Regions from separate parts of the Stenotrophomonas sp. 62841_Sma genome, predicted to be linked through region 1. Evidence: predicted binding sites of a transcription regulator. Region 1 holds the regulator's gene; the other holds the start of a gene.
What was found. Region 1 encodes FliA, which starts transcription of late flagellar genes. Its sites were predicted from a motif close to TAAAGTTTNNCNNNCNNNGGCCGATAA; they were not measured.
Positions count from the first base shown of each region.

Region 1 (16,089 bases):
TGCTGACGCGTGAAGAAGCCAAGCTGCGCCGCGAGGAAGTCCGCGAGGAAGCCGATTTCTACGGCGCGATGGACGGTGCCAGCAAGTTCATCCGTGGTGATGCCATTGCCGGCATCCTGATCCTGTTCATCAACATGCTCGGCGGCCTGGCCGTAGGCGTGCTGCAGCATGGCATGCCGTTCGGCGATGCCGCTGCCACCTACACCCTGCTGTCGATTGGTGATGGCCTGGTGGCGCAGCTGCCGGCGCTGCTGGTCTCCAGCGCCGTGGCCATGCTGGTCACCCGCGCCTCGCGTTCGCAGGACATGGCCCAGGCCATGACCGGCCAGGTGTTCGGCCAGTACCGCGCGCTGGCGATCACCGCCGGCATCATTGGCGTGGTCGGCCTGGTGCCGGGCATGCCCAACGTCGCTTTCCTGACGCTGTCCGCGATCCTCGGCTTCATCGCCTGGAAGGTCTACCGCAAGGGCAAGGCCGCGGCCACCGATCCGGCAGCCGCCGGCAATGACGCTGCCGCGCTCAACGCACTCGGCCGCCCGGCCGCGCCGGCTCCGACTGCCGAACTGAGCTGGGACGAGCTGCGCCCGGTCGATCCGCTTGGCCTGGAGGTTGGCTACCGCTTGATCCCGCTGGTGGACAGCAACCAGGGCGGCGAACTGATGGCGCGGATCAAGGGCGTGCGCCGCAAGCTGACCCAGGACGTCGGCTTCCTGATCCCGTCGGTGCACATCCGCGACAACTTGGAACTGCCGGCCAACGGCTACCGCGTGCTGGTGCACGGCGTACCGGTGGCCACCGCCGAGATCCACCCCGACCGCGAACTGGCGCTGGACCCGGGCAGCGCCCTCGGCGCACTGGAAGGCATCGCCGGCAAGGACCCCGCGTTCGGCCTGGACGCGACCTGGATCCAACCGCACCAGCGTGCCCAGGCTGAAACGCTGGGCTATACCGTGGTCGATCCGGCCACCGTGGTCGCCACCCATCTGTCGCACCTGATCCGCGAGCACGCACCGGAACTGCTCGGCCACGAGGAAGTGCAGCACCTGCTGGCCAACCTGGCCAAGAGCGCGCCCAAGCTCGTCGAAGATCTGACGCCGAAGGCGCTGCCGCTGTCGGCGGTGGTGCGCGTGTTGCAGAACCTGCTGATCGAACGCATTCCGATCCGCCAGCTGCGCAAGATCGCCGAAGCACTGGTCGAACACGCTCCGAACAGCCAGGACCCGGCCGTACTGACCGCCGCGGTGCGCACCGCACTGGGTCGTTTCATCGTGCAGGAGATCGCCGGAATGTCGGCGGAGCTGCCGGTGTTCACGCTCAACCCACAATTGGAACGTGTCTTGCAGGAGTCCACGCAGGGCAACGGCGCCGCGCTGGAACCCGGACTCGCTGAGCGACTGCACCAGAGCCTGGCCGAATGTGTCAGCAAGCAGGAAGCCCGCAACGAGCCCGCGGTCGTGCTGGTACCTGGCCCGGTGCGTGCCGCGCTGGCCCGCCTGGTCCGCCACAGCGTTCCGTCGCTGTCGGTCCTGGCCTACAGCGAGGTGCCGGAGGACAAGCGCCTGAAGCTGGTCGGAACGATCAGCTGACGCCGCCCTCCGATGCGCCAGAAAACAGACACCACTTTCGAACCAACGCAACAGACAGATACCAAGGGGAACCCGCACCGTGCAGACCACCGACCACCCGAGTTCTCCGACCGCCACCCCGCCGTCTTCGTCCCGTGACCACAGCATGAAAATCAAACGATTCGTCGCCGCCGACATGCGCTCGGCCATGAACCTGGTGCGCAAGGAACATGGTCCTGACGCCGTGATCCTGTCCAACCGCCGGATCGAGGAAGGCATCGAGATCGTCGCCGCCGCCAACTACGACGAGAGCGCCGTGCAGCGTGCACTGGAAGCCTCGCGTCGTGACATCGCTCCGCCGCCGGCGCCGAAGCCGCGCACCGCCGCCGACGCGGTGATCGCCGCGGTCACCCGCCGCCGCAGCAATACCCCGGCACCGGAACCGGTCGCCGCAACCACCTCGGCCGTGGCTGCCCTCGCCCGCGCTGCGGTCGGCGCCACCGGCCGCACCCTGGACAGCGCCGACGAGATCGTGCCGACCCGCGGCAGCACCGGCTTCGCCGCCACCCTGGCACGCGCCGCCGTCAACGAACCGGCGCTGCCGGATCAGATCTTCGCTCCGTTCGCCGAAGCCATCGTCGCACCGGCGCTCAGCACCGCCGCACCGGCCAACCGCGCCCGCTTCCAGATTGATCCGCCGCACGAGGCGCATCACGAAAACGCGGCCCCGGCTGTGCAGCCGCCGCCGCTGCCGACCGCTGCCGTGACCGAAGCGCAGCCCGGGATCGTTGCCAGCGGACCGGCACCGGTCGAAGCCAGCGACGAAACCGGCGCTGCCCCCGTGCTGGCCCCAGCCCCGGCACTGACCCTGGTGGCCCAGGACGACGCCGAGATCCGCCAGCTGCGCCAGGAAGTGGCCGGCATGCGCCATGTGATCGAGCGCGAGATGAACCGCTTCACCGACGAGCGCCTGCGCGGCTGCCCGGTGCGCGCCACCGCGCTGGACCTGATGGACGAGTATGGCTTCGATGCCGGCCTCGCCCGCGACGTGGCCATGCAGATCCCGCTGGAGACCGAGGCCCACCGTGGCCGCGGCCTGATGCTGGGGCTGATTTCGCGCAAGCTGCCGATCGCCCCGGTCGACCCGCTGGAAGAAGGTGGTGTGATCGCCCTGGTCGGCCCGACCGGCGCCGGCAAGACCACCACCATCGCCAAGCTGGCCTCGCGCTTCGCCGAGAAGCACGCGCCGCGTGACGTGGCCCTGGTAACCACCGACACCACCCGCATCGGTGCCCGCGAGCAGCTGTACGGCTACGGCCGCCAGCTCGGCATCGCGGTGCACGAGGCCAACAGCGGCACCGACCTGGACCAGCTGCTGGAACGCCTGAAGGACTACAAGCTGGTGCTGATCGACACCGCCGGCCTGGGCCCGCGCGACCGCGCCCTGGCCGCCCAGCTGCAGTGGCTGCGTGCCGCGCGCCAGGTCCGCACCCTGCTGGTGCTGCCGGCCAACACCAGCTTCGGCGACATGGACGAGGTGGTCCGCCGCTTCGGCGCCGCCAACCTGCAGGGCCTGGTACTGAGCAAGCTGGACGAGACCGGCCGCTTCGGCAACGCCCTGTCGGTGGCCGTGGATCATGCCCTGCCGATCACCTGGGTGACCGATGGCCAGGACGTCCCGGAGGACCTGCACCGGGCCAGTGCAGCCAATCTTGTACTTCGCCTTGAAGATTTGCGCCGCGCGGCCGATATGCCCTGCAACCCGGAGTTGAACCATGCCGTCGCGTGAGTACGCCAAGCTGACCAAGACCTTCCCGCTGTCGGCCACCCGCAGCGAGCCGCTCGGCCCTGTGCGCACCATTGCGGTCACTGGCGGTAAGGGCGGCGTGGGCAAGACGAATGTGTCGGCCAACCTGGCCGTGGCACTGGCTGGCATGGGCAAGCGCACGCTGCTGCTGGACGCCGACCTCGGCCTGGCCAACATCGACGTGATCCTGGGGCTGAACCCCACCTTTACGCTGGCCGACCTGGTCGCCGGCCGCTGCACGCTGGATGACGTCATCGTCGAAGGCCCGAACGGCGTGCTGGTGGTCCCGGCCGCATCCGGCCGCCGCCACATGGCCGAGCTGGCTCCGGCCGAGCACGTTGGCCTGGTCAACGTGTTCTCCGAGCTGGAGCGCGAGCTGGACATCATGGTGGTGGACACTGCCGCGGGCATCACCGATGGCGTGCTGACCTTCTGCCAGGCCGCACAGGACACCGTGGTGGTGGTCTGTGACGAGCCGGCCTCGATCACCGACGCCTACGCACTGATCAAGGTGCTGTCGCGCGAGCGCGGCGTGGACCGCATCCAGGTGGTGGCCAACATGGTGCGCGACCCCAACGAGGGCCGCGTGCTGTACGAGAAGCTGACCCGCGTCTGCGAGAAGTTCCTTGCCGATGTCTCGCTGAACTACCTCGGCTGCGTGCCGCAGGATGACTGGCTGCGCCTGTCGGTGCAGCGCCAGCAGCCGGTGGTGAAGGCCTATCCGTCCAGCCCGGCGGCGCTGGCGATCACCGAGATCGCGCGCCGTACCGCGCGCTGGCAGGCGCCGACCGAACCGCGTGGCGGCGTCGAGTTCTTCCTCGAACGCATCCTCAAGCAGCGTGGGGTGACGGCATGAAAGGCGCAGCCCAGTACAGGGAAGTGCAGCGCTCGGCGGCAAACGAAGTCATCGCCCAGCATTCGGACCTGGTGCGGCGCATCGCCCACCACCTGGCCGCGCGCCTGCCGGCCAGCGTCGAGGTCGACGACCTGATCCAGGCCGGCATGATGGGACTGATCGAAGCCTCGCGCAGCTATGACGCCGACCAGGGTGCTTCTTTCGAGACCTACGCCTCGATCCGCATCCGTGGTTCGATGATCGACGAGATCCGCCGTGGTGACTGGGTCCCGCGTTCGGTGCACCGCCGTGCACGTGATGCCGCCGCCACCATCCGCCGCCTGGAACAGAGCAGTGGCCGTGCCGCCAGCGCCACTGAAGTGGCCGCCGCGATGGAGATGCCGCTGCCTGAGTACCTGCGGCTGATGGAAGACGCTGCACGTGGCCAGGTGCTGAGCCTGGAATCGCGCATCGAGGACCAGGGCGAGCTGGACACCGTCGCCCAGGGCGGGCCGACCCCGCAGCAGGTACTGGAGCGCGGCGAGTTCGGTCGCGAGCTGGGCAAGGCCATCGGCCACCTGCCCGAGCGCGAACAACTGGTGCTCTCGCTGTACTACGAGCAGGAACTGAACCTGAAGGAGATCGGCGCGGTGCTCGGCGTGAGCGAGTCGCGGGTCTGCCAGATCCACGGCCAGGCGGTACTGCGCCTGCGTGGCCGGCTGAAGCTGTTCGAGGCTGCCGACGCAGGCCTCGAAGAATGAACATCCCCGAGGCGGCTGCCCCCGGCCGTCCGGAATGAACAACAAAGGAATTCTGCTTTGAACAAGAACATGCGCATCCTGATCGTCGACGACTTCTCGACCATGCGTCGAATCGTCAAGAACCTGCTGGGCGATCTGGGCTTCACCAATACCGCCGAAGCCGAGGACGGGCATGCCGCGCTGTCGCTGCTGCAGAGCCAGCCGTTCGATTTCGTGGTCACCGACTGGAACATGCCGGTGATGACCGGCATCGAGCTGCTCAAGGCCATCCGTGCCGATGCCAAGCTGAAGACCCTGCCGGTGCTGATGGTCACCGCAGAAGCCAAGCGCGAGCAGATCATCGAAGCCGCCCAGAGCGGCGTGAACGGCTACATCATCAAGCCATTCACCGCGCAGACGCTGGAAGAGAAGCTCGGCAAGATCTTCGAACGCCTGGCGGCCAGCGCCTGATGGATACCACGGTCGACAAGAACGCCCTCGCCCTGCGCCTGCAGGAGGCCCTGGACGCACTCGAGTCCGGTGACGAGGCCGCCTGGCGGCAGCGCATCGATGGGCTGGTCGCGCTGCGCACGCAGCCGATGATGAGCGGCCTCTCGCGGCTGGCCCGCGAGCTGGGACAGGCGCTGGGCGAACTGCCGACCGTGCCGAGCGAAGCCGGCGAACTGGACGACGCCTGCGCGCGACTGGACCACGTGGTGGCGATGACCGAACAGGCGACGCACCGCACCCTGGACCTGGCCGAGGAATGCCGCAGCCTGACCGAACAGCTGCGCGCTGAAGGCCTGCAGCCGGGCCAGGACGCGCAGCTCGAGCGCATCCGCCACAACCTGACCGAGATCGCCCTGACCCAGAGCTACCAGGACCTGACCGGGCAGATCATCCGTCGCGTGGTCGGCATCGTCCGCCGCGTGCACGAAGGCTTCGGCGCGCTCGGCCTGCCGCCGGAACAGCATCGCACCGACCCGGAACTGGCCGGGCCGGCACTGAAGGGACTGGACCGCCACGCGGTCTCGCAGAACGACGCCGACGACCTGTTGTCGGATCTGGGGCTGTAAGCATGAGCGCGGTATCCGACGACATCACTGCCGATTTCATCATCGAGGCGCAGGAGATCCTGGATCGCCTCGGCGAACAGCTGGTGTCGCTGGAGCAGGCACCGCAGGACAGCGACCAGCTCAACGCGGTGTTCCGCGGCTACCACACGCTCAAAGGCGGCGCCGGCTTCCTCGGCGTCACCGCCATGGTCGAGCTGTGCCATGCCGCTGAAGAGGCGCTGGGCGCCGCACGTGCCGGCCAGGCCGTGCTGCAGGCCCACCACTTCGACGCGGCCCAGCAATCGCTGGACTACCTGCAGTCGATGCTGGACGCGGTTTCCTCCGGCACCGAGCCGGGCTATGCGCCGCCGGACCTGATCGCACAGTTCGACGTGCACGGCGGTGGCGTGGCTGCACCCGCCGCCGCCGCCGCACCCACCGCGGGTGGCAGCGACCTGATCACCGACGACGAATTCGAGGCTCTGCTCGACCAGCTGCATGGTGGCAACGCGCCGACCGCGGTCGCGCCAGCGAAGAAGGCCGACGACGGACTGATCAGCGAAGACGAGTTCGAAGCCCTGCTCGACCAGCTGCACGGTGGCGCGGCACCGGGCACCAAGCCTGCGGCCGTGGTGGCACCGGCACCGATCGCAGCGCCGCGCCCGGTCGCCGCACCGGCACCGGCGGCGAAGCCGGCCGCCAAGCCGCTGGCCGAGGCCGAACATACCGTGCGCGTGGACACCAAGCGCCTGGACGCGATCGTCAACCTGATCGGCGAACTGGTGCTGTCACGCAATCGGCTCAAGACCCTGCGTGCACGCCTGCGCGATGAAGAGCTGGACCGGGCCGTGTCCACTCTGGATATCGCCACCGCCCGCCTGCAGTCGGCAGTGATGCGCACCCGCATGCAGCCGGTGGGCAAGGTGTTCTCGCGCTTCCCCAAGGTTGCCCGTGACGTCGCCCGCTCGCTGAAGAAGGAAGTGGACCTGGAACTGATCGGCGCCGAGACCGAGCTCGACCGCAACCTGGTCGAAGCGCTGGCCGACCCGCTGGTGCACCTGGTCCGCAACGCCATCGACCATGGCGTGGAAATGCCCGACCTGCGCGAGGCACAGGGCAAGCCACGGATGGGCCATGTGCGCCTGTCGGCACAGCAGGAAGGCGACTACGTCAGCATCGAGGTGCAGGACGATGGCGCCGGCATCGACCCAGAAAAGCTGCGTGCCAAGGCGCGCGAGAAGGGCCTGATCGATCCGGAAGCCGCCGCGCGCCTGAGCAGCGAGGAGTGCCTGCACCTGGTGTTCCTGCCCGGCTTCTCGACCAAGCAGCAGGTCACCGACATCTCCGGTCGTGGCGTCGGCATGGACGTGGTGCAGTCACGCATCCGCGAACTGAGCGGCCAGATCCAGATCCAGTCGGAACTGGGCCGTGGCAGCCGCTTCCTGATCCGCGTGCCGCTGACCCTGGCGATCCTGCCGACCCTGCTGGTGCAGGCCGGCGAGGACGTCTATGCGCTGCCGCTGGCCCGCGTGATGGAAGTGCTGCACGCGCCGCGCACCTCGCTGGGCTGGTTCGATGGCCGTGCCGTGCTCGACCGCCGCTCGCACACGCTGCCGCTGGTCGATCTGCGCCAGTGGCTGGATGTGACGCCGGCCGCCTCGTCGCTGCTGACCATCGTGGTGCTGCAGGCCGGCGAAGCGCGCTTCGGGCTGGTCGTGGACCAGGTGCGCGGGCGTGAGGAAGTGGTCATCAAGCCGCTGCCGAAAGCGCTGCGCGGCCTGCGCGGTTATGCCGGTGCAACCTTGATCGGCGATGGTCGCATGGCGCTGATCCTGGACGTGGACGGGCTGCGATGACCCCCGCCGGGCCATGCCCGGCGCCCCGAAAACTGTGACCACCGTCTGTACGCGATCTACCGGTGTCTCAAGTCCCATTCATACACGCCGATACCGGAACCATGGATAGACTCAGCCTCATTGGACTCTTTCTCGCCCTGGCCTCGCTGGTCGGCGGCAGCATCCTCAAGGGCGCCGGCCTGGCGTCGTTGTGGTCGCCTGCGGCGTTCGTGATCGTCATCGTCGGCACCGTCGCCGCGATCCTGCTGCATACCTCGCCGGCGGTGTTCAAGCATGCCTTCAAGATCGTGCGCTGGGTCGTGCGCCCGCCGCACAGCGATCGCCGCGAACTGATCCAGCAGATCGTCGAGTGGAGCAACATCGCCCGCCGCCAGGGCCTGCTGGGCCTGGAATCGCAGGTGGAAGCACAGCAGGACCCGTTCCTGCGCAAGGGCCTGCAGCTGCTGGTGGACGGCGTCGAACCCGAATCGATGCGGCACATGCTGGAAATCGAACTGGGCAGCCAGGAACACCAGGACCAGGCCGGTGCCAAGGTCTTCGAAGCGATGGGCATCTATGCACCGACACTGGGCATCATCGGTGCCGTGCTTGGCCTGATCGCGGTGATGAAGAACCTGGCCGACCCGAGCAAGCTCGGCCACGGCATCGCCGCAGCGTTCACCGCCACCATCTACGGCATCGCCTCGGCCAACCTGCTGTTCCTGCCGGTGGCCGCCAAGCTCAAGAGTGTGATCTCGCACAACACCCGCGACCGCGAAATGGTCATCGAAGGCCTGATCTCGATCGCCCAGGGCGAAAACCCGCGCAACATCGAAACCAACCTCTCCGGCTTCCTGCACTGACATGGCCCGCCGCAAGCACCACGAAGAGCACGCCAACCACGAAGCATGGGCGATCCCCTATGCCGACCTGATGACGCTGCTGCTCGCCTTCTTCGTGGTCATGTACGCGATTTCCTCGGTGAACGAAGGCAAGTACCGGATCATGGCCGACGCGCTGACCGATGCCTTCGGGGGCGCGCCGCGCACCATCAATCCGGTACAGGTGGGTAACAAGCAGGTGCAGGGTGGCGGCTGGGACAGCCCCTCGGTGATCAAGTCCGGCACCAAGATCGGGCCCTCGGCGCCTGCGCCGTCGCACGACCCGACCCTGCTGCCGTCGATGGCCTCGCAGATGCGCATGCCTGTTTCGGTGCACAACCAGGAGCAGATCGCGCGCGCCGAGCGCCAGCTCAACAGCATCGCCGACCGCCTCACCGCCGCGCTCGCGCCGCTGATCGACCGCGGCATGATCAGCGTGCGCCGCACCGAGCTGTGGATCGAAGTCGAGATCAACAGCGACATCCTGTTCCCCACCGGTTCGGCCGCGCTGGACGTGCATGCGCGGCAGACCCTGGCCAGCCTGGCCGAGGTCCTGCGCGACGTACCCAACAGCGTGCGCGTGGAAGGCCACACCGACAACGTACCGATCGCCACCGCCACCTTCCCGTCGAACTGGGAACTGTCGGCCGGGCGCGCGGCCAGCGTGGTGCACCTGTTCGCCGACCAGGGCGTGCAGCCGTCGCGGCTGGCGATGGTCGGCTACGGCCAGTTCCGCCCGCGCGAAGAGAACGACAGCGCGCAGGGCCGCAACCGCAACCGCCGGGTGATGGTCATCATCCTGGCCGACACCTCGCACTCGGTGGACCCGCTCGGCCAGCGCCTGAACGCAGCCACCGGTGCCACCCGGAACACCGATACCGAACAAGCCGCGGCAACTCCGGCTACCGCCCCCACCTCCCCCATCGCACCGGTGAAGTTGCCGCCGGTGCCGGCTGGCAGCCGCGTCGGCGCCGCCGTTCCCCCGGCAATGAAGGAGTAATCCGATGCGCATCTGGGCAGTCGCCAACCAGAAGGGCGGAGTCGGCAAGACCACCACCACCCTCGCCCTCGGCCGCGGACTGGCCGCACTTGGCCATCGCGTGCTGCTGATCGACCTCGATCCGCACGCCTCGCTCAGCCGCGCGTTCGGCGTACCGGTGGACCCGCCGCCGGCTGGCGTGCTGGAGCTGTTCGGCGCCCCGCCCGCCGATCTTTCCAGCCTGTGCCATGCCAGCAGCATCCATGGCCTGGACTATGTCTGCGCACAGTCCGCGCTGGCCACGCTGGAACGCCGCAGCGCCAACCAGCCTGGCCTTGGCCTGGCACTGCAGAATGCGCTTGCGCGCCACCAGGGCCAGCACGACTACATCCTGCTGGACTGCGCCCCCACCCTCGGCCTGTTGATGATCAATGCGCTGGCCGCAGCCGATCGCCTGATCATCCCCACCCAGGCCGAGCCGCTGGCCCTGCATGGCCTGGATGGCATGGTCCGCACCGGCGAGATGGTCGAACGCTCGCGCCGCCGCCCGCTGCCGATCTCGATCCTGCCGACCCTGTTCGACCGCCGCACCCGCGCCGGCAACGAGTCGCTGCGCACGATGCAGGATCGTCACGGCACCCGTGTGTGGGAAGACGCGATTCCGATCGACACCCGCATCAGCAACGCCGCCGGCCTTACCCTGCCGAGCGTTGGTGAGGATTACCCGGGCCGCGGCCTGGCCGCCTATCGCCGCGCGCTGAACTGGATCCTCGGCGAGGATGCCCGCGCCCTGGAGCAGGCCGCATGAACAGCACCGGTGTACTGGACGACTACCTGGACGAACTGCTGGGCGAAGCGATCGCCGTGGCACCACCGGCTGCACCGCCGCCGGCGAGCGACGAAGCGTGCCCAGCAATTGCAGCCGACGCCGAACGCGAGCCGACCTGGGATGACCTGCCGGCCGAGGTGATCTACGAAACCGAGACCGTCGCCGCTGCGCCTGCCGTCGACAACGCCGCACTCGAAGCCGCCTTCGACGCGGCCGCAACGGCTGAGCGCGAGCCCACCTGGGACGATCTGCCCGCCGAAGTGATCTACGAAACGGAGACTGTTGCTGCTGCCGCGGCAGAGGACGACGCAGCACTGGAGGCCGCCTTCGAGGCCGCCGCAATGCCTGTCGCCGCCCCCGAGCGCGAACCGACCTGGGATGACCTGCCTGACGAGGTGATCCACGAGACGGCCCCTGCTCCCGCCACCGCCAAGTCCGGCCCGGAACCTACATGGGACGACCTGCCGGACGAAGTGATCTACGAGACCGATCCGGCCGACAGCCATCGACTCGCCCACACCGACAGCCCCGGTCTGGAGGCCGCGTTCGAGGCCGCTGCCGGCGGCGAGGACGTTCCTGCGCCACCAGCGGCCGTGGTCGCAGCACCCGCTCCAGTTGCGCGCACCGATGCCGCGCCGCCCCCGCGCGTGGCCGTGGACGCGCCAGCAGGCCACCGCCCGAGCAGCTGGCAGGAGCTGCAGGCACAGGCACATCGGCCCGCCAGCAGCCCGCATCCACAGAACCGACGCGCCGGCGAGCGCACCTCGCGCTGGCTGCGCCTGCGCTGCGGCACCCAGGCCTATGCACTGGAACTACTGAAGGTGCAGGAAGTGGTGCTGCCGGTGCCGCTGCTGCCGTTGCGCGGCACTGCGCCGGCCATGCTGGGCATCATGAACCTGCGTGGCCAGGTGGTACCGGTGATGGACCTTGGCCTGCACCTGGGCGCCGCAGCCGCCGAAGACGACTCACAGACCCGCATCGTGGTGCTGGAGGAAGACGGCGAGACCATCGGCCTTCGCGTGTCGGCAGTGGAAGATGTCGCCAACCTCACCGATTCGCAGATCGAACCGCCCGATACCGCGCGCATCTGCCAGATCTCCAACGACCTGTTCCGTGGCGTCGCCCGGGTCAGCCAGCGCCCGATGATCCTGCTGGATGCCACCCGGTTGTTGAGTTGAACGAAAAATGGGGACGGAGGGGATTAAGTCGCAATCGACCAGGCGCTCCCGCAGCCACCCTCGGCAACCGCGACCACGCAGTGGGGACGTAAGGTATTGATCCAACGGATCAACGCCTTGCGTCCCCGACAGGCACCGCATCGGCGCAAAGCGCCGAGCCAGTTGCGACTTAATCCCCTCCGTCCCCTTTTCAACAGCGCCCGCATCGACGCACCGCGTCGATTCCCCTAAAGAACCCCGCCGGGGTGCCGTTATGGATCACGGAACCGTTTGTCCGGAGCAACGATGAGCACTGTCGAACTGGGTGGGGATCTCGGCATCGAGAGCACCACCGAGCTCAAGAACCGCCTCGCCCCGCTGGTGGCGCAGGCAGGCGAGCTGACCCTGGATGCCAGCCAGGTCGCCCGCATCCACACAGCCGCCGTGCAGGTGCTGTGTGCGTTCGTGCAGGCCCGCCGCGAGGCAGGCCTCGGCACCGGCTTCCACGGTTGCACTGCAACCTTCCGTGACGCCGCGCGCCTGCTGGGCGTCACCCAGGCCCTGGGCCTGGACGTAACCCATGACAACCTGAAATCTGTGGAGAACGCTGCATGAGCGCACGTATCTTGGTGGTGGACGATTCGGCGTCAATGCGCCAGATGGTGTCCTTCGCCCTCACCTCGGCCGGTTTTGCCGTCGAAGAAGCTGAAGACGGCGCGGTCGCGCTCGGTCGCGCCAAGGGCCAGCGCTTCAATGCGGTGGTCACCGACGTCAACATGCCGAACATGGACGGCATCGCGCTGATCCGCGAACTGCGCCAGTTGCCGGACTACAAGTTCACGCCGCTGCTGATGCTGACCACCGAATCGGCCGCCGACAAGAAGTCCGAAGGCAAGGCCGCCGGTGCCACCGGCTGGCTGGTCAAGCCGTTCAATCCGGAACAGCTGGTCGCCACCGTGCAGAAAGTGCTGGGCTGATCGCCCGCCACCGCTCCCCCTCTTCGCTTCCGGACCACCACTGCCATGAGCATGGACCTGCAACGCTTCCACGCCACCTTCTTCGAGGAGAGCCGCGAAGGCCTCGACGCGATGGAGGCTGGCCTGCTGGCCCTGGAATCGGGGCAGCAGGACGCGGAGATCATCAATTCGGTGTTCCGCGCCGCCCACTCGATCAAGGGCGGCGCCGGCACCTTCGGCTTCGATGCGATCGCCGGCCTGACCCATGTGCTGGAAACGCTGCTCGATGAGCTGCGTGCCGGCAAGCGGGCGCTGGAAGGCCATGCCGTCGACGCCATGCTGTCCTCGGTGGACGTGCTGCGCGCCCTGCTGCGCGAAGCCGAACACGGCCAGGCCGCCGATCCCGCCGCAGTTGCTGCGGTGAAGGCGCGCCTGGAGGCGGTTCTTTCCGGCGAGGCCGCAGCGAGCGCCCCCGCGGCCGCCGCAGCCAAGGTGGACGATACGCCGGAAGCCTGGCAGATCGGCTTCACCCCGGCGCCATCGCTGTTCATGAGCGGCAACGACCCGCTGCGCATCATCCGCGAACTTGAGCACCTGGGTTCGCTGCAGGTCGCCGCGCGCATGGAACGCCTGCCCGGCTTCGCCCAGCTCGACCCGCTCGAGGCCCACCTGGCGTGGGATCTCGGCCTGGTCGGCAAGGTGCCGCGCAGCAAGATCGAAGACACCTTCGCCTGGGTGCTGGACGACTGCGAACTGGACATCCGTCCGGCTGCGCCGCCGAGCCTGGCCACCGAGGCACCTGCTACACCCGCCCCTTCCACACCGGCTGCCGTTGTACCGGCGGCACCCGCCGCCGCTGCCAGCAGCGCTGGCGGCCAGGAAGCCGAAACCTCGATCCGGGTCAGCGTCGACAAGGTCGATGCACTGATCAACCTGGTCGGCGAACTGGTCATCACCCAGGCCATGCTCAAGCAGGTCTCGCACGCGCTGGACCCGGTCCACGCCGAGAGCCTGTTCGCCGGCCTGGACCAGCTTGAACGCAACACCCGCGACCTGCAGGAAGCGGTGATCGGCGTGCGCATGCTGCCGGTCGATGCGGTGTTCCGCCGCTTCCCGCGTCTGGTCCGCGACCTGTCCAGCCGCCTCGGCAAGCAGGTACGCCTGCGCACCGTCGGCGAAGGCACCGAACTGGACAAGGGCCTGATCGAAAAGATCGCCGATCCGCTGGTGCACCTGGTGCGCAACTCGATCGACCACGGTCTGGAAATGCCCGACGTACGTCGCGGTGCGGGCAAGGACGAGACCGGCACGATCACCCTGGCAGCCTCGCATCAGGGTGGCCATATCGTCATCGAAGTCAGCGACGACGGCCGCGGCCTGGACCGTGCCAAGATCCTGGCCAAGGCCACCGAACGCGGCCTGGCGGTGCCGGACAACCCGACCGATTCGCAGGTCTGGGACCTGATTTTCCAGCCGGGCTTCTCCACCGCCGATGCAGTCACCGACCTGTCCGGCCGTGGCGTTGGCATGGACGTGGTCCGCCGCAACATCCAGGCGCTGGGGGGCGAGGTCCAGATCGAAAGCAGCCTCGGCGCTGGCACCCGCACGCTGATCCGGCTGCCGCTGACCCTGGCTATCCTCGACGGCATGACCGTGGCGGTGGCCGGTGAAACCCTGATCCTGCCGCTGGCTTATGTGCTTGAGGCCCTGCAGCCGCAGGCCGAGGACATCCGCAGCATGGCCGGCGAAGGCCGCGTGCTGCGCGTGCGTGGCGAGTATCTGCCGATCCTGTCGCTGAGCGAGTACTACGGCTACGGCAACCGCGCACCGGGCAGCGAATCGCTGGTGGTGGTGGTCGAAGGCGATGGCCAGAAGATTGCGCTGGAAGTGGACGAGCTGGTCGGTCAGCAGCAGGTGGTGGTGAAGAACATCGAGAACAACTACCGCCGCATCGGCGGGGTATCCGGTGCCACCATCCTTGGCGATGGCCGCGTGGCCCTGATCGTCGACATCGGCGGTCTGGTGCGTTCGCTGCGGATGCCGCAGGCCGCCTGACCCATACTGCATGCGTGTACTGAACCGCCGCCCTTCGGGGCGGCGGTTTTTGTTTGCGCGCACGGCCACGATCTGACCGCGCTCGCTTCGCCAGGCATACCGTGAACTCCGTCTGCACGAAGGTTTCGGGCGCAACCTTGCCGCTCAAGCGAAAGCCCTGTCATGGCACCACTTTCGCGACGTCATCCCTACGCAACCGAATGTGATCTGCGTCCATAAAGTCCATCCGAACTGCGCCGCTATTTCGCTTTGACGGCCGTCACCGAACCCCCACCGGGCACCACCGTTCGCTCTGCAACCACCCCCAGCCGACGCAACGACGCCGGCGCCCTGCCCACCTGGAGCACCCTGCATGAAGTGGTTCCACGATCTGCCCATCGCCCGCAAGCTGGCCGTGGGGTTCACCCTCACCACCTTGATGACCCTCGTCCTCGGCGCATTCGCACTGCTGCGGCTCAACGAGGCCAACAAGCAACTGGGCGAGATGGCCAGCAACGATATTCCCTCGGTGCAGCATCTCGGCGAGGCGCGCTCGCAACTCGGCGAGTTCCGCACCTACGAGCTGGCTCTGTTGAGCATGCTCGACCAGCCTGACAAGGTGGCCGACTACTACAAGCGCATGGACGGCACCGCCAAGGCCGTACATGACGAACTGGCCGCCTACTCGGCACTGCCAGCCCTGGCCAAGGAGCGCGAGCTGTACGCTGCGGCAAACGTGCAGCTGGACCGCTACTTCGCTGCCAACAAGGCCATGCGCGAAGCCGTCGCGGCAGGCGACGGCACCTTGGCGCGGCAGATCTCCGACGAACAGTCGCGCCCGGCCCGCCGTGACCTGTTCGCTGCGATGAAGACCCTCGGCACCCATATCGCCGGCCTGATGGATGCCAAGATCGCCGATGCAAATGCCACCCACCGCGCCAGCATGATCGCCATCATCGGCTGCATCGTGCTGCTGTCGTTGGTGGCGGCCGCGCTGGCGACGGTCATCTCGCGCGCCGTCACCGGCCCGCTCGGCAAGGCCGTGCACGCGATCCAGGCCGTTGCCCGTGGCGATCTCAGCGTCAGCACCCAGGCCACCAGCAAGGACGAAGCCGGCAAGATGCTGGCCGCCACTACCGAAATGACCGCGATGCTGCGCCGCTTCTCCGAGCAGACCCAGCTGATGGCGCAGATGCACGCCGGTCCAGACATCAGCCACCGCATTCCGGAAGACTTCCCGGGCGTCTATGGGCAGCTGGCCAGCGGTATCAACACGGTCATTTTCGAACATCTCGACGCGATCCGCGATGCCATCGACGTGCTCAACCAGTACGCCACCGGCAACCTCGCTCCGGACGCACGCCGCCTGCCCGGCAGCCGCGCGATCCTGCACGAGTCGATGGATGCGGCCAAGGC
Region 1 is NZ_CM151224.1:2,233,135-2,249,223, reverse strand. Features, by position in the region: gene flhA (flagellar biosynthesis protein FlhA) at 1-1,586, shown strand, start outside; gene flhF (flagellar biosynthesis protein FlhF) at 1,732-3,354, shown strand; gene ACZK5G_RS10460 (MinD/ParA family ATP-binding protein) at 3,341-4,228, shown strand; gene ACZK5G_RS10455 (RNA polymerase sigma factor FliA) at 4,225-4,968, shown strand; gene cheY (chemotaxis response regulator CheY) at 5,026-5,418, shown strand; gene ACZK5G_RS10445 (protein phosphatase CheZ) at 5,418-6,023, shown strand; gene ACZK5G_RS10440 (chemotaxis protein CheA) at 6,026-7,858, shown strand; gene ACZK5G_RS10435 (flagellar motor protein) at 7,960-8,700, shown strand; gene motD (flagellar motor protein MotD) at 8,702-9,718, shown strand; gene ACZK5G_RS10425 (ParA family protein) at 9,723-10,505, shown strand; gene ACZK5G_RS10420 (chemotaxis protein CheW) at 10,502-11,704, shown strand; gene ACZK5G_RS10415 (STAS domain-containing protein) at 11,990-12,298, shown strand; gene ACZK5G_RS10410 (response regulator) at 12,295-12,660, shown strand; gene ACZK5G_RS10405 (chemotaxis protein CheA) at 12,706-14,694, shown strand; gene ACZK5G_RS10400 (methyl-accepting chemotaxis protein) at 15,047-16,089, shown strand, end outside.

Region 2 (16,089 bases), 2.0 Mb from region 1:
TCCGGTCCGCTCGGCGAGCGCTTCGGCCTGCGCATCGGTGCCAACAGCATGCGCCGCGACTCCGACCGCTCCAACGGTGGTGTCTATGGCAATGCCTACGCCGGCGAGAAGGACCGCAATGTCGACGCGCTGCTGCAGTGGAAGCTCAGCGATGCGCAGGAACTGTCGCTGGAAGCCGGCCACGGCGTGCAGCAGGCCTTCATCGACGCGTCGCTGGAAAAGCAGGACGAAGGCGCCTGGGGTGCCAGCGAACTCAAGCGCAGCTCGCTGGCGCTCAACCACGATGGCAAGTGGAGCTTCGGCAACTCGAAGCTCAGCGCCTACTGGACCGAGTACAAGAACGACATCGGCGCCACCGGCCGCTCCGAGGCGACCGATACGATCATCGAAGGCAGCCTGACCACGCCGTTCACCCTGGGCGTTGAACACCAGTTCGCCGTCGGTGGCCAGTGGAAGCGCCAGGAACTGACCAATACCGATACCATCGGCCGCGCGCCGATCGACTATGCCGGCAATGCCGTCAGCGGCTCCAACCTGGAAGTGGATACCTGGGCACTGTTCGTTGAGGACGAACTGAAGCTGCACCGCACGCTGGCGCTGACCCTGGGCGCACGCCTGGACCACCATGAGAAGTTCGGCAGCCACGTCAGCCCGCGTGCGTACCTGGTCTGGCACCCGGCCGAACAGTGGACGATCCGCGGTGGCGTCTCCAAGGGCTTCCGCGCGCCCAGCCTGACCGAGAATTCGGCCACCGCGGCCACCCAGTCCGGCGGCCGCGGCTGCACCTCGCTGATTCCGCTGGGCTATACCCGTGGCGGCTGCTACATGGCCGGCAACCCGGACCTGGACCCGGAAACCAGCACCAACCGCGAGATCGGCATCAGCTTCGACAACGACCTGCTCGATGCCGGCCTGACCTATTTCCATACCGACTTCAAGAACAAGATCGAATACGCGCCGCTGGGCGAGTTCAACGGCATCTGGTGGACGCGCATGAGCAACGTGCAGCGCGCGCGTACCAGCGGCATGGAAGGCAACCTGAACTTCCGCTTCGGCGAGCAGTGGCGCTGGCGCACCTCGGCCACCTGGATGAAGGAAGCCAAGAACCTGACCACCGGCAGGAACCTGATCGATACGCCGGAGTTTTCCGGCTATTCGTCGCTGGACTGGACGCCCAATACGGTGTTTTCCAGCAGCCTGTCGGCGCAGTACACCGGCAAGCAGACCGGTACCGCCACGACCTTCCTCAAGGCCTACACCCTGTATGACCTGACCGCTGCCTGGAACGTCAACGAGGTGCTGACCCTGCGCGGCGGTGTCAGCAACCTAGCCGACAAGAAGCTGTATGCGGAAGGCTCCACCGACTACTTCGTGGCCGGGCGCAGCTACTTCATGAGCATGACCGCGCGGTTCTGACCGGCGGCGCGCGCCGCGATCGCGCTGGCAGCACGCCAGCGCGATCGGCGGTGTTGCGGATTACTCGCTTTCCAGCGCGGCCGCAGCCGCGTTCTGCGTAGCGGCCGTGCGTGCACGGTCCATCGCTACCGCCAGTTGCTGGCGTGCGAGCAGTTGTTGTGCCTGCACCACTTCAGGTGTCGGCAGGAGCACCGGTCCCGGTGCGTTTTCCGGTATAGCAGGTGTGGTCATGCAACCTCCATGGACATCCCGCCGCCGCCCGGGTTCAGCTGGGGCGGCAGCGGAACTGCGCACCCTATCCTAAAAACAAGGCGGATGGGTGACGGTGCGGCGCCCCGCCGCAGGCCTGCACATGCCGGGCGCGTCACATTTTTGACGGTTGAGGGTAGTTTCCTGAACCGTCGGCCTCGTATCATGTAACCGTTTTCCTACAAGGACGTAATCGTCAATGAACACCGTCGACCTCTCCCGCTTCAGCCCGAAGTGGCAGTTCCGCTTCAATTTCTTCCAGCAGCACGGCGCTCCGAAGGAGCCGCGCTTCAAGGAAGCCTGGAAGGCGCTGTCCTTCGGCGACCGCCTCAAGATCAACATCAACTTCTTCGCCTTCTTCTTCGGCTTCATCTACCTGTTCATTCTGGGCATGTGGCGCAAGGCGCTGGTGGTGATCGGCATCGGCCTCGTGCTGGGCATCGTGTCCCTGCTCCTGCCGGACATCATCGCGCGCCCGCTGTTCATCGCCATGAACTTCCTGGTTGCCGCCAGCACCAACTACAGCTACTACCTGGAGCAGGTGAAGGGCAAAGCCAGCTGGAATCCCTTCGAAGGCATGTTCTGACGCGATGCTGCCGCCGCACTCCGGCCTGGCATAGCATCAAGCAGAAATGAAGACGCCCGGCCTTGGCCGGGCGTCTTCATGTGCGCGCAACAGGATCAGGCCGCGCGGCGGACCGTAGCCACCGGCTCGGCCTGCAGGCGGAAGCGCGAGACCGCCACCGCCAGCTGCTCGGCCTGTTCTTCCATCGCACGCGCGGCGGCACTGGCCTCTTCCACCAGTGCGGCGTTCTGCTGGGTGGTCTCGTCCATCTGCACCACGGTCTGGTTGACCTGCTCGATGCCCGCCGACTGCTCGCGCGAGGCTGCCGAGATCTCGGCCATGATCTCGTTCACTCGGCCGACCTGGCCGACGATTTCCTGCATGGTGCGGCCCGCGCCGTGCACCAGCTGCGCACCGGCACCGACCTGCGCCACCGAGGCGTCGATCAGCTCCTTGATCTCCTTGGCCGCGCCTGCCGAGCGCTGGGCCAGCGCACGCACTTCGCTGGCGACCACGGCGAATCCGCGGCCCTGTTCGCCGGCACGCGCCGCTTCCACCGCCGCGTTCAACGCCAGGATGTTGGTCTGGAACGCGATGCCATCGATTACCGAAATGATCTCGGCAATGCGCTGCGAGGAGGCCTCGATCTGTTCCATGGTCTGCACCACCTGGCTGACCACCTGCCCGCCTTCGCTGGCCACGCCCGCTGCGGAGCCGGCCAGGGTGTTGGCCTGCAGCGCGTGGTCGGCATTCTGGCGCACCGTGGAGGTCAGCTCTTCCATCGAGGCCGCGGTCTCTTCCAGGTTCGCCGCCTGCTGCTCGGTGCGGCGCGACAGGTCACTGTTGCCGGCGGCAATCTCACCCGCCGCCAGGCGGATGCTGGCCGCCGACTGCTGGATCTGGCCAACGATCTGGGTCAGCTGCTGCACGGTGCTGTTGGCATCGTCGCGCATCACTGCGAACACCCCGTGGAAGTCGCCCTGCATGCGCGCGCTGAGGTCGCCTGCGGCAATCGCGCGCAGCAGCGTCGACAGCGCCGCCAGGTTGTGGTCGCTGACCTGCATCATGGTGTTCAGGGTCTCCACCATGCGGCGGAAGTCGTGGTCGAAACGCAGCGTGTCGCCGCGCACCGCAAAATCGCCGGCGGCGGCGGCAGCGGCCAGCTGCTGGATCTGATCGTTGATCGCAGCCAGGTTGCTCTTGGTAGTGGCCATTGCAGCGGTGAACACCGCCTTCTCGCCCGGCAGCGCTTCCATGTCCACGCTCAGGTCACCCACCGCATAGCGTTGCATCACGTCGACCAGGCGCTGGGTGACGGCGTTGCTGGAGGCCACCAGCTTGTTGCTGTCAGCCACCATCCGGCCGTACTCACCCGGGAACGCCGAGGCGTCCATGCGGTAGCTGATTTCACCGGCGCCATGGCGACGCGCCATTTCCGCCTGCGCCGCCATCACCGACTGCAGCTGCCCCCGCATGCCCTGCATCGCGTCCAGCAGGCGGCCCACTTCGTCGTTGCTGCGTGCCGGCAGGGTGCTGTCCAGCTTGCCCGCGGCGACGTCGCCGGCCACGCGCACGGCTTCGGCCAGTGGGCGGATCGCCAACCGGCGCAGCAGCACATAGACACCGGCACTCAGCGTCAGCGCGGCCACCACACCAACCAGCAGGGTCAGCCACAGCAGCTGGCGCGCCTCGGCCACGATCACCGCGTGCGGCATCACCACACCCAGTGCAAAGCGCTGCGGCGCATCGCCCACACGCAGCGGCACGTATACGCGCACGTTGCCGGCGGCATCCGGAGTGAAGGCTTCGAACCGGCGGTCGGCGGCGATGTCTGCCAGCATGCTGCGGGTCAATGCGTCGCCACGTGGCTTGCCGATTTCGGCGGCATTGGCCGAGGCCAGCACCACGCCATTCGGCGAGAGCAGTTCGACGCGCCCGGCGCCCATCGGCTTCAGCGTGGCCAGGTGCTTCTGCAGCGCCGCCAGCGAGAAGTCCACAGTGAATACACCGAGGAACCGGCCGTTTTCGATGATCGGCGTGCTCAGCGTGCTCATCAGCACCTGCTGGCCACCGATGTCGTAGGCGTAGGGCTCGCTTACCTTCGCCAGCTTGTCGCGGCTGGGCACCATGTACCAGTCACCGGAGCCACTGGCCGTCTCGGTGTAATCGGTCATCGTCGACTGCTGCGGCTTGCCATCGTGCCAGGCCCAGTAGCTCATGTAACGACCGGTGGCATCGTGCGCTTCAGTGTTGACGAACTCGGCATCCTTGCCATCGAAGGCGTCGGCCTCCCACATGGTGCTCTTGCCCAGCCACTCGGGGTGGGTGCGCAGCTGCTCTCCCAGCACGGCAGCCAGGCTGGCACGGTCCGGAACATCGCCGCGCGCGCGCTGGGCGAGCACGGCCTCGACCATGGCGTCGTTGCTGGCAAAGGCGGTGCCCAGATCGGCCGCGACCTGGCGGGCTTCGGCGGTGGCTTCGCTGGCCATGGTCTGGCGCGAGGCGTCGATCAGGCTGGCGCTGGCCTGGCGGTAGATCAGGAACGCAGTCAGGCCGAAGCACAGCAGCGCGATCGCAGCGGTGCCCAGCATCAGCTTGTGGGCGATGCTGCCCGGGCGGCGGGCAGCGGCGGAACGGGGAGAAGGCATGGAAGGATCCGCAAGGCAGTTCAGGACGACCGGCACCGCGAGGGCACCGCGCAGGTGCGCGATCCGTCGCGCAGGCCACCGGCCGCCGGGACACGCCCGGCGCTGGAAGCGCACCGGGTTAGCGGCCGCCTGCGAACGAGGTTGAGGCGGTCCATCTGCACATTCCTGAACCTGCTCAGGGTCGGGTCAGGAACCCGCCCGGCTGCCGCCCTATTCGGCCACGCGGTCCTTGATCCATTCGGCCCGCGGCAGCACCTCGATGCTGCCAACCGCGTACTGCTGCAGCACGTCGTCCGGGCCGAAGCGCGGCTGCCAGCCCAATGTGCGGCGCATCAGTGCACTGTCGTAGACGCGGTCAATGCTAAGCGGCAGCGGCCAGCCACGGCGCTCGAACTCGGCCAGCAACTGCGGGGCGCGGCGGGCCAGCACCCTGCGCGGCTGGGTCGCCAGTTCCAGGCAATCCTCGCGCAGGAACGGCGTCGGTGCGCAGGCAATGTAGCGTGCGAAGGCAGCGCCCTCATCGTGCAGCAGCGCGGCATGTGCGCTGGCCACGTCGCGCGCGTCGATGCCGCGGTGCAGGCGGAACATCGCCATCCGCTCCGGTGGCTCGGGGAAACAGCGGGCCATGCGCAGCACGCGCACGCTGAAGCCCGGCGCCGCAGCGGCTTCAGCCAACGCCTCGGCCTGCAGCTTGCTGCGATGGTAGATGGTGCGTGGCAGCGGCTCGGTATCTTCATCGATCCAGCGGCAACCGCCCGCCACCACCGCATGGCCATACAGCGCCGTGGTGCTGGTCAGCACGAAGCGGCGTGCACCGGCCTCGCGGGCAGCCTGCAACAGGTGTGCGGTCGCCTCCACATTGATCTGCTGGAATACCGCATCCGGCACCAGGCCGACATGGGGTGCGTGCAGGGCCGCGGTATGGATCACCGCGTCGACGCCCTGCACTGCCCGCTTCACGGCCTGACGATCGGTGACATCGGCAATGATGCGGGTGGTAGCGAATGGGCTGCGATCCAGCCCCACCACTTCGTGGGCCGCCGCCAGCGCGCCGAAGATCGCACGCCCGATCCGCCCGGAACTGCCGGTCAACAGAATCTTCATTGAGTCCATTCACTCGAAGCGCCCGGGAACTACCGGGATGCATCGATTCTAGGCACGCTGCATGTCGTCTGCGATAGGGCGCGGTTGCAATTGTGCGTTCATTCTGGCGATGCCGATCGGGCCAGCAGCTGCCGGGCGACGAACAGCGGATCGTCACCGCCTGCTGCATCAGGCGTGACGCCGGTGCGTTCCCAGTTGGTTCCGGTACGGAGGTTGATCGGCTGCCGGTTGGGAATGCTGATCTGATAGCCATCCGGCAGCAGCACAGGATCATCGAACATATGTGCCGCACCGCCACTTCGACTACCAACGACACGTGCCCGCCCCTGCGCCTGCAGCGAGTACGCGACGAATTCGGCGGCCGACCCGGTGCGGCGGTCGATCAGCACCACCAGCGGCTTCAGGTACAGCCCCAGGCTCGCCGGTGGCAACGGTACCGGACGGCGCTGGCCACGGCGTTGCAGTGACTGCACCTGGGTGATCTCCGCCGCCAGCAGGGTCCGCACCAGCAGGTCCGCACTGCCGTCATCGCCACCACCGTTCTGGCGCAGGTCCAGCACCAGGCCATCGGTGTCGGCCAGCAGGGTGAAGGCTGCGGCCAGCTTCGGCCGGGCCAGATCGAGCGGATAGAAGGTGCTCAGGCGCAGGTAACCGATGTTGCCTTCCAGCACCCGCACCTCGCGCACGCCCGCACCATTGCTGCGCGCGTCTGCGCGCCAGGCCATCAGCCAGTCGTCCTGGCCGGCGCGGGCATCCACCCGCTCGACATGGAAGTGGCCATCGAACACGTCCAGATCCTGGTTCAAGCGTGCGCTGAACGCCTTGGGGTCCGCGCAGCTGTCCACATAGCGCTGCTGGGTGGACCAGCCGCGCACGGCCTCGGCAATGTGCGCGCCTTCGGCCACGTCCAGGTACTGCGCCTGTATCGCCGTGGCCGCCGCCTGCAGCACCGCGTCCTGGGCCGGGCAGGACGCCGCCAGCAGCGCGCCCAGCATCCACGAAACCGCCATGACCGCACCCCATGTTGATGATATGTAAGTGCTTATATATCATCGCCACCATGGATCTCCAACATGCCACCCTGGGAACACTGCTGCGGGCCCTGCTCGACCAGCTGGACCCGGCGGTCGAGCAGGCCTACCGCGACCTGAAGCTGGACTACCGGCCGCGCTACACCCCGGTGCTGCGCACGCTGATGGCGCAGGGACCCTGCCGCATCAAGGATCTCGCACTGGCCTGCGGGCTCAGCCATTCGGCGCTCAGCCAGACGGTTTCAGCAATGGTGCGCGACGGCTGGCTGCACGCTGCGGTCGGTGAAGACAGCCGCGAGCGCATCCTGCAGCTGAGCCCGCGCGCGTTGCAGGCGTTGCCGGCGCTGCAGGCGCAGTGGCAGGCCACGGCACGCGCGGCGCGCAGCCTCGATGCCGATCTTGGACAGTCATTGGAGCAGGTGCTGCGCGACGCACTGCAGGCGCTTGAACAGCGGCCGTTCGCGCAGCGACTGCGCGGCACGCCCCAACGCTGAGGCGCTTACTGCTCGGCCGCCATCTCGATTTCGCTGAGGAACGTCCAGCTGCCATTGGCCAACCGCAGCTCCAGCGTGCGGCACTGCGCGGCCAGCGGCGCGGCGTTGCCCAGCACGTATTCCTCTTCGGTCGAACCGCTCAGTCCGGCCTGGGGGAATGGCGCCGACAGCACACCGATCTTCACCGCAGCGGCGCCCGGCTCGGCACACATCACCTCCACAGCTGTCGGCCTGACGATGCCCCACGCCGGGCGGGTCATCGTATGCAGGCCGATCCAGTCCACCCGCCGGCGCTGGCCCAGGTCGATGGTGATGCTGGCGTTGCCATGCACGCCTACCCAGCCTGCATCCATCGGGTTGCGCGGATCCCCCACCCGACGATCGAACAGCTCGTGGCCACTGCTGTCCGGATAGTTCGCATCCGGTACCACGCTGTAGCTGTACGTGGTCTGCACCGGATCGACGAGGTAGGACGCGCCGAGCCCATACAGCCCGCGATAGGTGTTCATCATCCGCGACGATTCGGCATAGCCCTGGCCGGGGCCGACCACCTCGGACATGTGGTACTGGTTGAGCCAGGCAACGCGCTTGCCGGCCGAACGCGCACTCCACAACTGCTGGTTGATGCGCTGCACCGACGCGGAGCGATAGGCACCGGACAATCCGTTGCCGGTTTCCAGGAACAAGGGACTGCCATGGTTGAACAGTTCGATGTCGGCCCACAGGCCGCTGGCCCCCAGCGCCGCCGACAGCGCCTCGTAATACGCCTCGGTGGAATGACCCGGGCGATCCCACTGGAACAGGCGTGCATGCGAGGCGGCGCCGATGCCGTCCTGCCAGATCTGCACATCCACGCCGGTGGCCGTACGGAACTGTGCAGCAGCCCGGCCCACGCTGGCCGGATCCACGCTGGATGACGCCAGGTAGGGGGCCACCATCACCGGCCGCGAGGGTGTACTGCCTTTGAGCGCCGTCACGATCGCACGGTAGAACGGCGCGCGATCAGCCGGCACCTGTGCTGGCTCGTCGGTGATGTACCAGCCAGCGAACGCCGGATGCGATCCGTACTGTTGGCCCAGCTGGGCCAGCGACTGCGCCGCATCCTGTGCCACGGCCGTTGCGTTCTGCCCCTGCCAGAAGGTGGCGCACTGCCCCGAGCTGTAGGTGGTGCCGACCACGACCTTCATGCCGCGCGCGGCCGCCGCATCGAGCACGGTGCCGAGCTTGCCGGGAAAGCCGGCAATCCATTCGAAATCCTGCACGCCGCTGGCGCAGCCGACGCCGGCACGGGTGGCACGCACCTGACCGAGGATGATCGTGTCGTTGCCCAGGTCCTGCAGTTCATCCAGGAACAGCGGCAACTGCGCGGCCGGCAGTTGTTCGTCGCTGCCCGAGTAGCCAACGTGGACGAAGCTGCCGGACAACAGGGGGCTGGCCGCATGGACGGGGGCGGTACAGGCCAGCACTGCGATCAATCCAATCCTGTTCATGTTCTACGTCCCTGTCGTGGCCAGGCGAGTGGCGTTGTTGCGCATCCTATCAACAGCAACGGTGGCCCCATCAAGATCATCGACAACGCTGCGCAATCGCCGACTTCAGCTGCCCCCGCAGCAGCGCACGTGCAATGCCGATTCAAGCGGTTGATTCATTCAACTGCGTGATCGAGCCTGCGCGCTCCTTCCCCTGGAATACTCCTCATGCGCACGCCGCCCGCACCGCTCAGCCTGATGGAACGCGACCGCCGCTGGGCCCTGGCCCGCGACCTCATGGCCAGTGAACGCCTCGATGCCCTGGTTGTGCATGGCGACCGGGAAGCCGCCGCACCGGCCGGGTTCTCGCCGGACTGCTACTTCACCAATGACCGGCCCGGCTCGATCGTGGTGTTCGTCGGCGACCAGCCGCCACGGGTGTTCACCTTTGCCTCGCTGATGATTGCCGACCACCTGCAGGCCTGCCTGCGCGGCGACCTGCAGTGGATCGCACCCGAACAGCTGTGGGTTGGAAAATCCGGTCTGGAGGTTGGTCGCTGGCTGCAGCAATGTGGCCTGCACACGGCACGTATCGGCGTGCTGGGGCTGGAGCCCTATCCACCGTTCTACTTCGACGGCGCGATGCCCGCGCGCACCCTGCAGGGCATGCAGGCGGCGGTGCCGAACGCGGAATTCGTACCGGTATATCGTGCGTTCTTCCAGCGCGCCTCGGTAAAGAGCCAGGAGGAACTGGCGCTGATTGCGCATGCCGCCTGGATCGGTGAATCCATGAGCGAGGCGCTGCGTGCCACTGCTCGCCCCGGTGTTTCGGAAGCCGAACTGGTTGCCGCAGTGACCGCCGCCTGTTTCTCGCTGGGGGGCTATACCGCCGAGGTGTTGCTCGGCTCGGGTCCCGAGTATGTGGGCTGGGGACCACCCGCCTGGCAGTATCGTGCGCAGCCGCCGCGCATTCTGCGCGATGGTGACCTGGTGCTGTCGGAGATCTTCGCACTGTACGGGCTGATGGAAACCCAGCATCAGGCCGCGGTTGCCATTGGCGAGGTGCACGACGACATCCATCGCGCCGCTGCCGTCGCCCGCAGCAGCTACGAAGCAGGCCTGTCCGCACTGCGCGTGGGCAATACTTTCGGCGATGTCGTCGACGCGATGGAAGCGCCCCTGCTGGAGGCGGGCGGCTGGCACGTGCATCCGTTGGTCCACAGCCTCAACCCCTATGGACCGATTGGCTTCGGCCGTGCACCGGGCATCGAAGCGCTGCCGGAGGCCGCGCGCTATGCGCACATCGCGCCGCTGCCGACTGTCGGGCGCGAACTGCCCCTCCAGGCCGGCATGTGTTTCGCCTTCGAACCGAACTGTGCATTCGGCCGGCACATGGCCAACATCGGCGGTACGGTCATCGTCGGCGCGGACGCGGGTACCGCGCTCAATGAAAACTCGACACGGCTGATGCAGGCCGATGCCTGAGTTCATCGCCCATCTGCAGACACCGGCACGGCGGCGCGCGGCCGAGACGCGCAGCGGGCAGACCCGAGCCCGACTGCTGCACGCGGGGCTGCAGCTGTTCAGCGCGTTCGGCGTGGAGGGTGTGCGTACCCGCCAGCTGGTGGACAAGGCCGGCTGCAGCCAGTCAGCCATTCCCTATCACTTCGGTGGCAAGCAGGAACTGTATGCCGCCGTGCTGCAGCGCTGCGCTCAAGCCATTGCCGAGCGATTGCCGCTGCCGGCAACGCCACCCAGCGGCGCGCGGCAGGCCGCGCAGCAGCTGCAGCAGTTGATGCGGGCATTCGTCCATGCCTTGCTGTCGGCGCCGGATGCGGGTCCACGCACGCTGCTGTTGGCGCGCGAACAGATCCAACCGACGGCGGCGTTCGCCAGTGCCCACCGTACGCTGTTCGAACCCCTGCACACCACGTTGGCCGCCTGCGTAGCGTGCCTGCGCGGCAGCGAACCATCCAGCGCCGAGACGGTGCTGCGTACCCACGCCCTGCTCGGCCAAGCGATCGTCTTCGCCGTCTCCCACGGAGCTCTGCAGGCGCGACTGAACCAGGGAGCTCCCTTGGCAGACGTAGAGACGATCGGGTCGGTGGTCAGTGGCATGGCACTGGCGGCAGCGAAGGCAGCGCCCGCCTGAATGGCTGCCTGATCAGCCCCGTGCGCAGGGCGCGTGAAAACCAGGGCCAAGATGGCGACCTGGACTTAGCGTGCGATGGCCAAGCATGGATGCCGTCGTCTACGAAGGCGACGCCCATACCGCAGGAGATTTCACATGACTGAGCAGAACCCGCGCAGCTCCAACCGGGGTTTCGCATCAATGGACCAGGAAAAGCAGCGCGCGATCGCGGCCAAGGGCGGGCGCGCCGCACATGCCTCCGGCAACGCGCATGAATTCAGTCCGGCCGAGGCACGTGTCGCAGGCCGCAAGGGCGGCGAGGCGATCAGCCGCAACCGCCAGCACATGGCCGAGATCGGTCGTGAAGGTGGACACGCTCGCCACGCCAATGCGCGCCAGCAGCAACAACAGCCTCAGGAGATCGAACGCACGGCAGCGGGTCCGCAACGCCAGCAGGGCTGAATGCAGCGCGTCAGGCCGGTGCGCGCTGCCGATACAGTCCGAGCGCCGCAAGCAGGGCCAGCGCACCGGCCACAGCCATCGCCCATCCGAAACCACTGGCCATCGCACTGCGATACCACGTCAGCATCTGCGGCGTGGCGTGCATCGAGCCCGGTTGCAGGATCAGTTCGCGCGCCTGTGCCGCCAGCTCCCGCTGCCCGGCCGCCTGCGCGGACGCGGCGAACTGCTGCACGGCGCGCTGGCCCATCAGGCTGCCCAGCAGCGCGATGCCCAAGCTCATGCCTGCCTGACGCAACGCGTTCATCGTGGCTGAGGCGATACCCGCGCGCTCGACCGGCGCGCTGGCCATGACCGCCATGCCGGTCGCCGGTACTGCCAGCCCCATTCCAATGCCAAGCAGCACGAGCACAGCACTGGAACAAGCGTGCGAAGTAGCCGGTTCGAACGTGGCCATCGCGCACAGCGCCGCCCCGGCCAGGGCATAGCCCAGCACCAGCGCGGCGTGCAGCCCGAGGTGGGCGACCAGACGCCCGAACAACAGCGAGACGGCACCCATCAACAGGAACTGCGGGGCCAACTGGGAGCCTGCCAGCGCAGCGTTGTGCCCCTGCGCCTGCTGGAAGAACAGCGACAGGAAGAACAGGCTGGCATAGGCAGTGAAGCCCAGGACGAACGAGGCCAGGTTGAACATGCCGAAGCGGCGGTCAGCAAACAGGTCCAGCGGCAGCAATGGGCGTGCCACCCGGCGTTCGACGATGCCGAACAGGATCAACCCGGCAGCTGCCACGCCCAGCGCCAGCAGCGTCACCGGGGCCAGCAGGCCATGCGCGCCGATCGCGATCAGGCCATAGCTCAGCGCACCCAGCGCGACGACGCTGAGCAGCTGCCCGGCAGGGTCCAGCGCAGCGTGCTGCGGATGCCGCCGCTCCGGAATTCCCCAGGCGCCCAGCGCCAGTGCGAGCAGGCCCAACGGCAGGTTGATCAGGAAGATGCTGGGCCATCCGACGCGCTGTACCAGCACGCCGCCCAGCAGCGGGCCAAGCACCAGGGCCAGCGCACTGAACGCCGACCAGCCACCGATCGCACGTGCACGTTGGCGCGCGTCGGGAAACGCGTGGCTGAGGATCGGCATTGCGGCGGGAATCAACAAGGCGCCGGCGATGCCCTGCACTGCACGCCCGGCTACCAGGGTCGCAAGATTGCCGGCACAGGCGCACAGCAGCGACCCCAGCGTGAAGGTGGCGACGCTGAGCAGCCACATCCGCCGATGACCGTAACGGTCCCCAAGCGGCCCCGCCGACAGCATCAACGCCGACAGCGCGATTGCATACGCATTGATCACCCACTGCAGGCCGGCCATGTCGGTATTCAACGCCTGCTGCAGGGTCGGCAGGGCGACGTTGACGATGCTGATGTCCAGCGAGGCGAGGAATGTGCCGAGGTAGGCCGCCAGCACCAGGGCCGGCCGCTGGAAACGTCGCATGTACGGCTCCCGGGGGAAGGATGTGTGCGCATCCTAGCCATTGACTGACCGTCGGTCAATGACTGACGGTCAGTCGGTGCCACAGGCCAGCTAGAATGGTTCCCGTCGCACCCGGATCCCTCCCACATGCAGACCCCAGCTGTCGCCAGGCCACGCACCAAACCAGCGGAAACCCGCCAGGAAGAACTGATGGACGCCGCGCAGGCGCTGTTCCTGTCAAAGGGAGTGGATGCCACCACTATCAGCGACATCGTCGCCGCAGCCGACGTTGCCAAGGGCACCTTCTATACCTATTTCGCCTCGCGCACCGAGATTCTGCAGGCGCTGGCGCAGCGCTATACCCGGCGTTTCATGGAAGACGTCGACCGCGCCGTGCAGCATTACCCGGCCAGCGATGGCGTAGCGCGCCTGCGCGCCTGGATCCGCGCCAACATCGAACTTTATGTGCGCACCCATGCACTGCACGACGTGGTGTACGCCAACCATCATCACCACCAGCGTGGCAACGCCGAACGCAATGCGATCCAGCAGCAACTGCTGGGCATCCTCGAAGCAGGCAATGCCGCAGCTCTGTGGCAGCTTCCAGCGCCCAAAGTCACCGCCTCGTTGATCTATGCCGGCGTGCACGGCGCCACCGACGACCTGATCGCCACACCCGCACAGGATGCCGATGCCTTCATCGCCGCCGTGGTGGATGATTGCCTGCGCATGGTCGGCGTGCCACCAACCGGTGCCAAACGTCGCTGACGGGCTTTCTGCTGCTCAGATGTGGGCGAGGATGTTCAACAGCCGCCCGAACGGGTCACGGACGAAGAAGCGGCGCACGCCCCAGGGTTCATCGGCGGGGCCGTACTCCAGCGCAATGCCGGCCGCGTGCATGCGATCCAGTACCTGTTGCAGATTGTCCACTTCGATCGACAGGTCCGGCACCGCGGTGCCGGATCCCCCTTCAGTGGCAAAGCTGACCTGCGCCAGCGCGCTGCCCTCGCCGCCATGGGTGACGATCCAGCCGTGGTCCATCACCACCGGCATGCCCAGCAGCTCGCCATAGAACGCTGCGGCACGCGCAGGGTCAGGCGTGGCGATGTTGGCGACGACACGTTTGACGGCCATGTGCGGCGGCTCCGATGCGATTCCCCATCCTCGCTGCTGCGTGCATGGCCTGCAAGCGGGCGGCGCTGAAACAGAAGAGCCCCGTCAGGGACGGGGCTCGTCATCAATCCTGCATTGCCACTGCTTACACAGCGCCGCAGCGATCCATGATGCAACGATCGTATTCGTACTGGCATTCCATCGCATCAACGCCACCGGACAGACACGCCTGGTAAGCCTTCCAACAGGGAAGATCGCATGGCGGAATCGGCCCAGCCACAGCAACCGAACCGCTGCAGGCCAAGGCGAACACCGCACCCGCGATCATTTTCCTGAAAGTACGCATCGACATCACTCCTTGATAAGCCTGGTGAGCCCAGGCCGGGCCACGGTAGCGAGGCCTCCGGGAGATGGAGTGAACGCCAGCGTCACGCCCAATTAACGTGTTCATAAAATTCCTGCCACATAGCTGGGGGGTATCGCCGTGCCTTGGCGTTAACGGTTTTGTAGTCCGTCATCCAAGGAAGTTGTCCGATGAATCACCCGCTGCACGGCCGTTCGTCCCACTCCCGTTCCCCGCTGCACAGCCGCCTGGCGCTGGCAGTCGCCAGTTCGCTGCTGCTGGCAAGTGCGCTGCCCGCCATGGCCAGCGAATCACTCGACACCTGGCAGCAACAGCGCCAGTTGCAGGCCGCCTGGGCGCAACCGGCCATGTCGGCGATCCCTTCTGCCCCGCCTCAGTTGCCGGTTGCAGCAGCCACGGCGGTTGCCAGCACCACGACGATTCCCGGCAATGCGGGTGACCCGTCCAGTTGGCGCACGGACGAATTCAATGCCGACTGGGGTCTGGGTGCAATGAATGCCCAATTTGCGTACGCGCGGGGGCTGACCGCCACTGGCGTCCGGCTGGGGGTGTTCGACAGCGGCACCGGCTTGGATCACCCGGAATTCGCCGGCAAGAATCATCGCAGCATCACTATTGCTGATCTGTTGAGCGATGGCAGCCGGTGTACGAACAGGACTGCATTGACGGGTCCGGATGCATGCTTCTCCAGTGCTGGCGATGAGGTGCAGGTTCAGCGGTATACGCTTGATCCCAAGATGCCCAAGTTCATTGCCGATCTGATTCTGCGCGACCCGCAGATTAGCGAGCTCCTGCGAAACGCATCCTATGAGGATCATGGCACCCATGTGGGTGGCACCATCGCTGCAAATCGGGATGGCGCAGGCATGCATGGCGTGGGATTCGGTGCAGATCTGACCGTCGCCAGATTGTTCTTTAACAGCGTCACCGAGATCTATCTCAAAGGACTCGGTCTTGATACGCGGGTTAAGTCCACAGGGCCAGAGAATTCGGCGCTTGTCGATCTATACGATCAGATGAATACCCAGGGCGTGCGTGCGATCAATCACAGCTGGGGATTGGCTGAAGAGCCCAAGTCAGCAGCTGAATTTGATAGCCGATACAGCGATCCCGAATGGCTTGAGAGACTCTCCATCTTCGCGGATGGCGCACGCGCCAGGGGCATGATTCAGGTCTGGGCAGCCGGCAACACTGATGTGGAAATTCCCACGCCTGAGGAAAGTCCGATTGCCGGCATATATGCAACCTTGCCGCGAGCCCTTCCCGACATCGAGCGGTACTGGCTCAGCGTGGTCAACGTCCAGGAGGACTTGACGCTGAGCAATCGATCAAACAAATGTGGCCTGAGTGCCAACTGGTGCATTGCGGCGCCTGGGACAGACATCAACTCAACTACCTACGACCCCTCTGCCCCGCCAACGGCAGATATTCGCACCGATGCGAATGGCAACATCTCGCTTGAAGTAACTCAGCGCGTGCCGACGCACGGCTATGGAGAGAAGAGCGGAACGTCCATGGCGGCCCCGCACATTACCGGTGCTCTCGGGCTGCTTTTTGAGCGCTTCCCCTATCTCGATAGCG
Region 2 is NZ_CM151224.1:4,215,623-4,231,711, forward strand. Features, by position in the region: gene ACZK5G_RS19665 (TonB-dependent receptor domain-containing protein) at 1-1,416, shown strand, start outside; gene ACZK5G_RS19670 (hypothetical protein) at 1,477-1,647, opposite strand; gene ACZK5G_RS19675 (DUF2628 domain-containing protein) at 1,865-2,251, shown strand; gene ACZK5G_RS19680 (methyl-accepting chemotaxis protein) at 2,347-4,878, opposite strand; gene ACZK5G_RS19685 (NAD-dependent epimerase/dehydratase family protein) at 5,089-5,982, opposite strand; gene ACZK5G_RS19690 (S41 family peptidase) at 6,081-6,992, opposite strand; gene ACZK5G_RS19695 (MarR family winged helix-turn-helix transcriptional regulator) at 7,043-7,507, shown strand; gene ACZK5G_RS19700 (DUF4434 domain-containing protein) at 7,513-8,997, opposite strand; gene ACZK5G_RS19705 (M24 family metallopeptidase) at 9,205-10,461, shown strand; gene ACZK5G_RS19710 (CerR family C-terminal domain-containing protein) at 10,454-11,128, shown strand; gene ACZK5G_RS19715 (KGG domain-containing protein) at 11,264-11,569, shown strand; gene ACZK5G_RS19720 (MFS transporter) at 11,580-13,052, opposite strand; gene ACZK5G_RS19725 (TetR/AcrR family transcriptional regulator) at 13,179-13,799, shown strand; gene ACZK5G_RS19730 (VOC family protein) at 13,815-14,165, opposite strand; gene ACZK5G_RS19735 (hypothetical protein) at 14,290-14,490, opposite strand; gene ACZK5G_RS19740 (autotransporter domain-containing protein) at 14,679-16,089, shown strand, end outside.
Region 2: ACZK5G_RS19680 (methyl-accepting chemotaxis protein) is a predicted target of FliA. The motif match lies at 4,997-5,023, and genes of this name have one in related genera.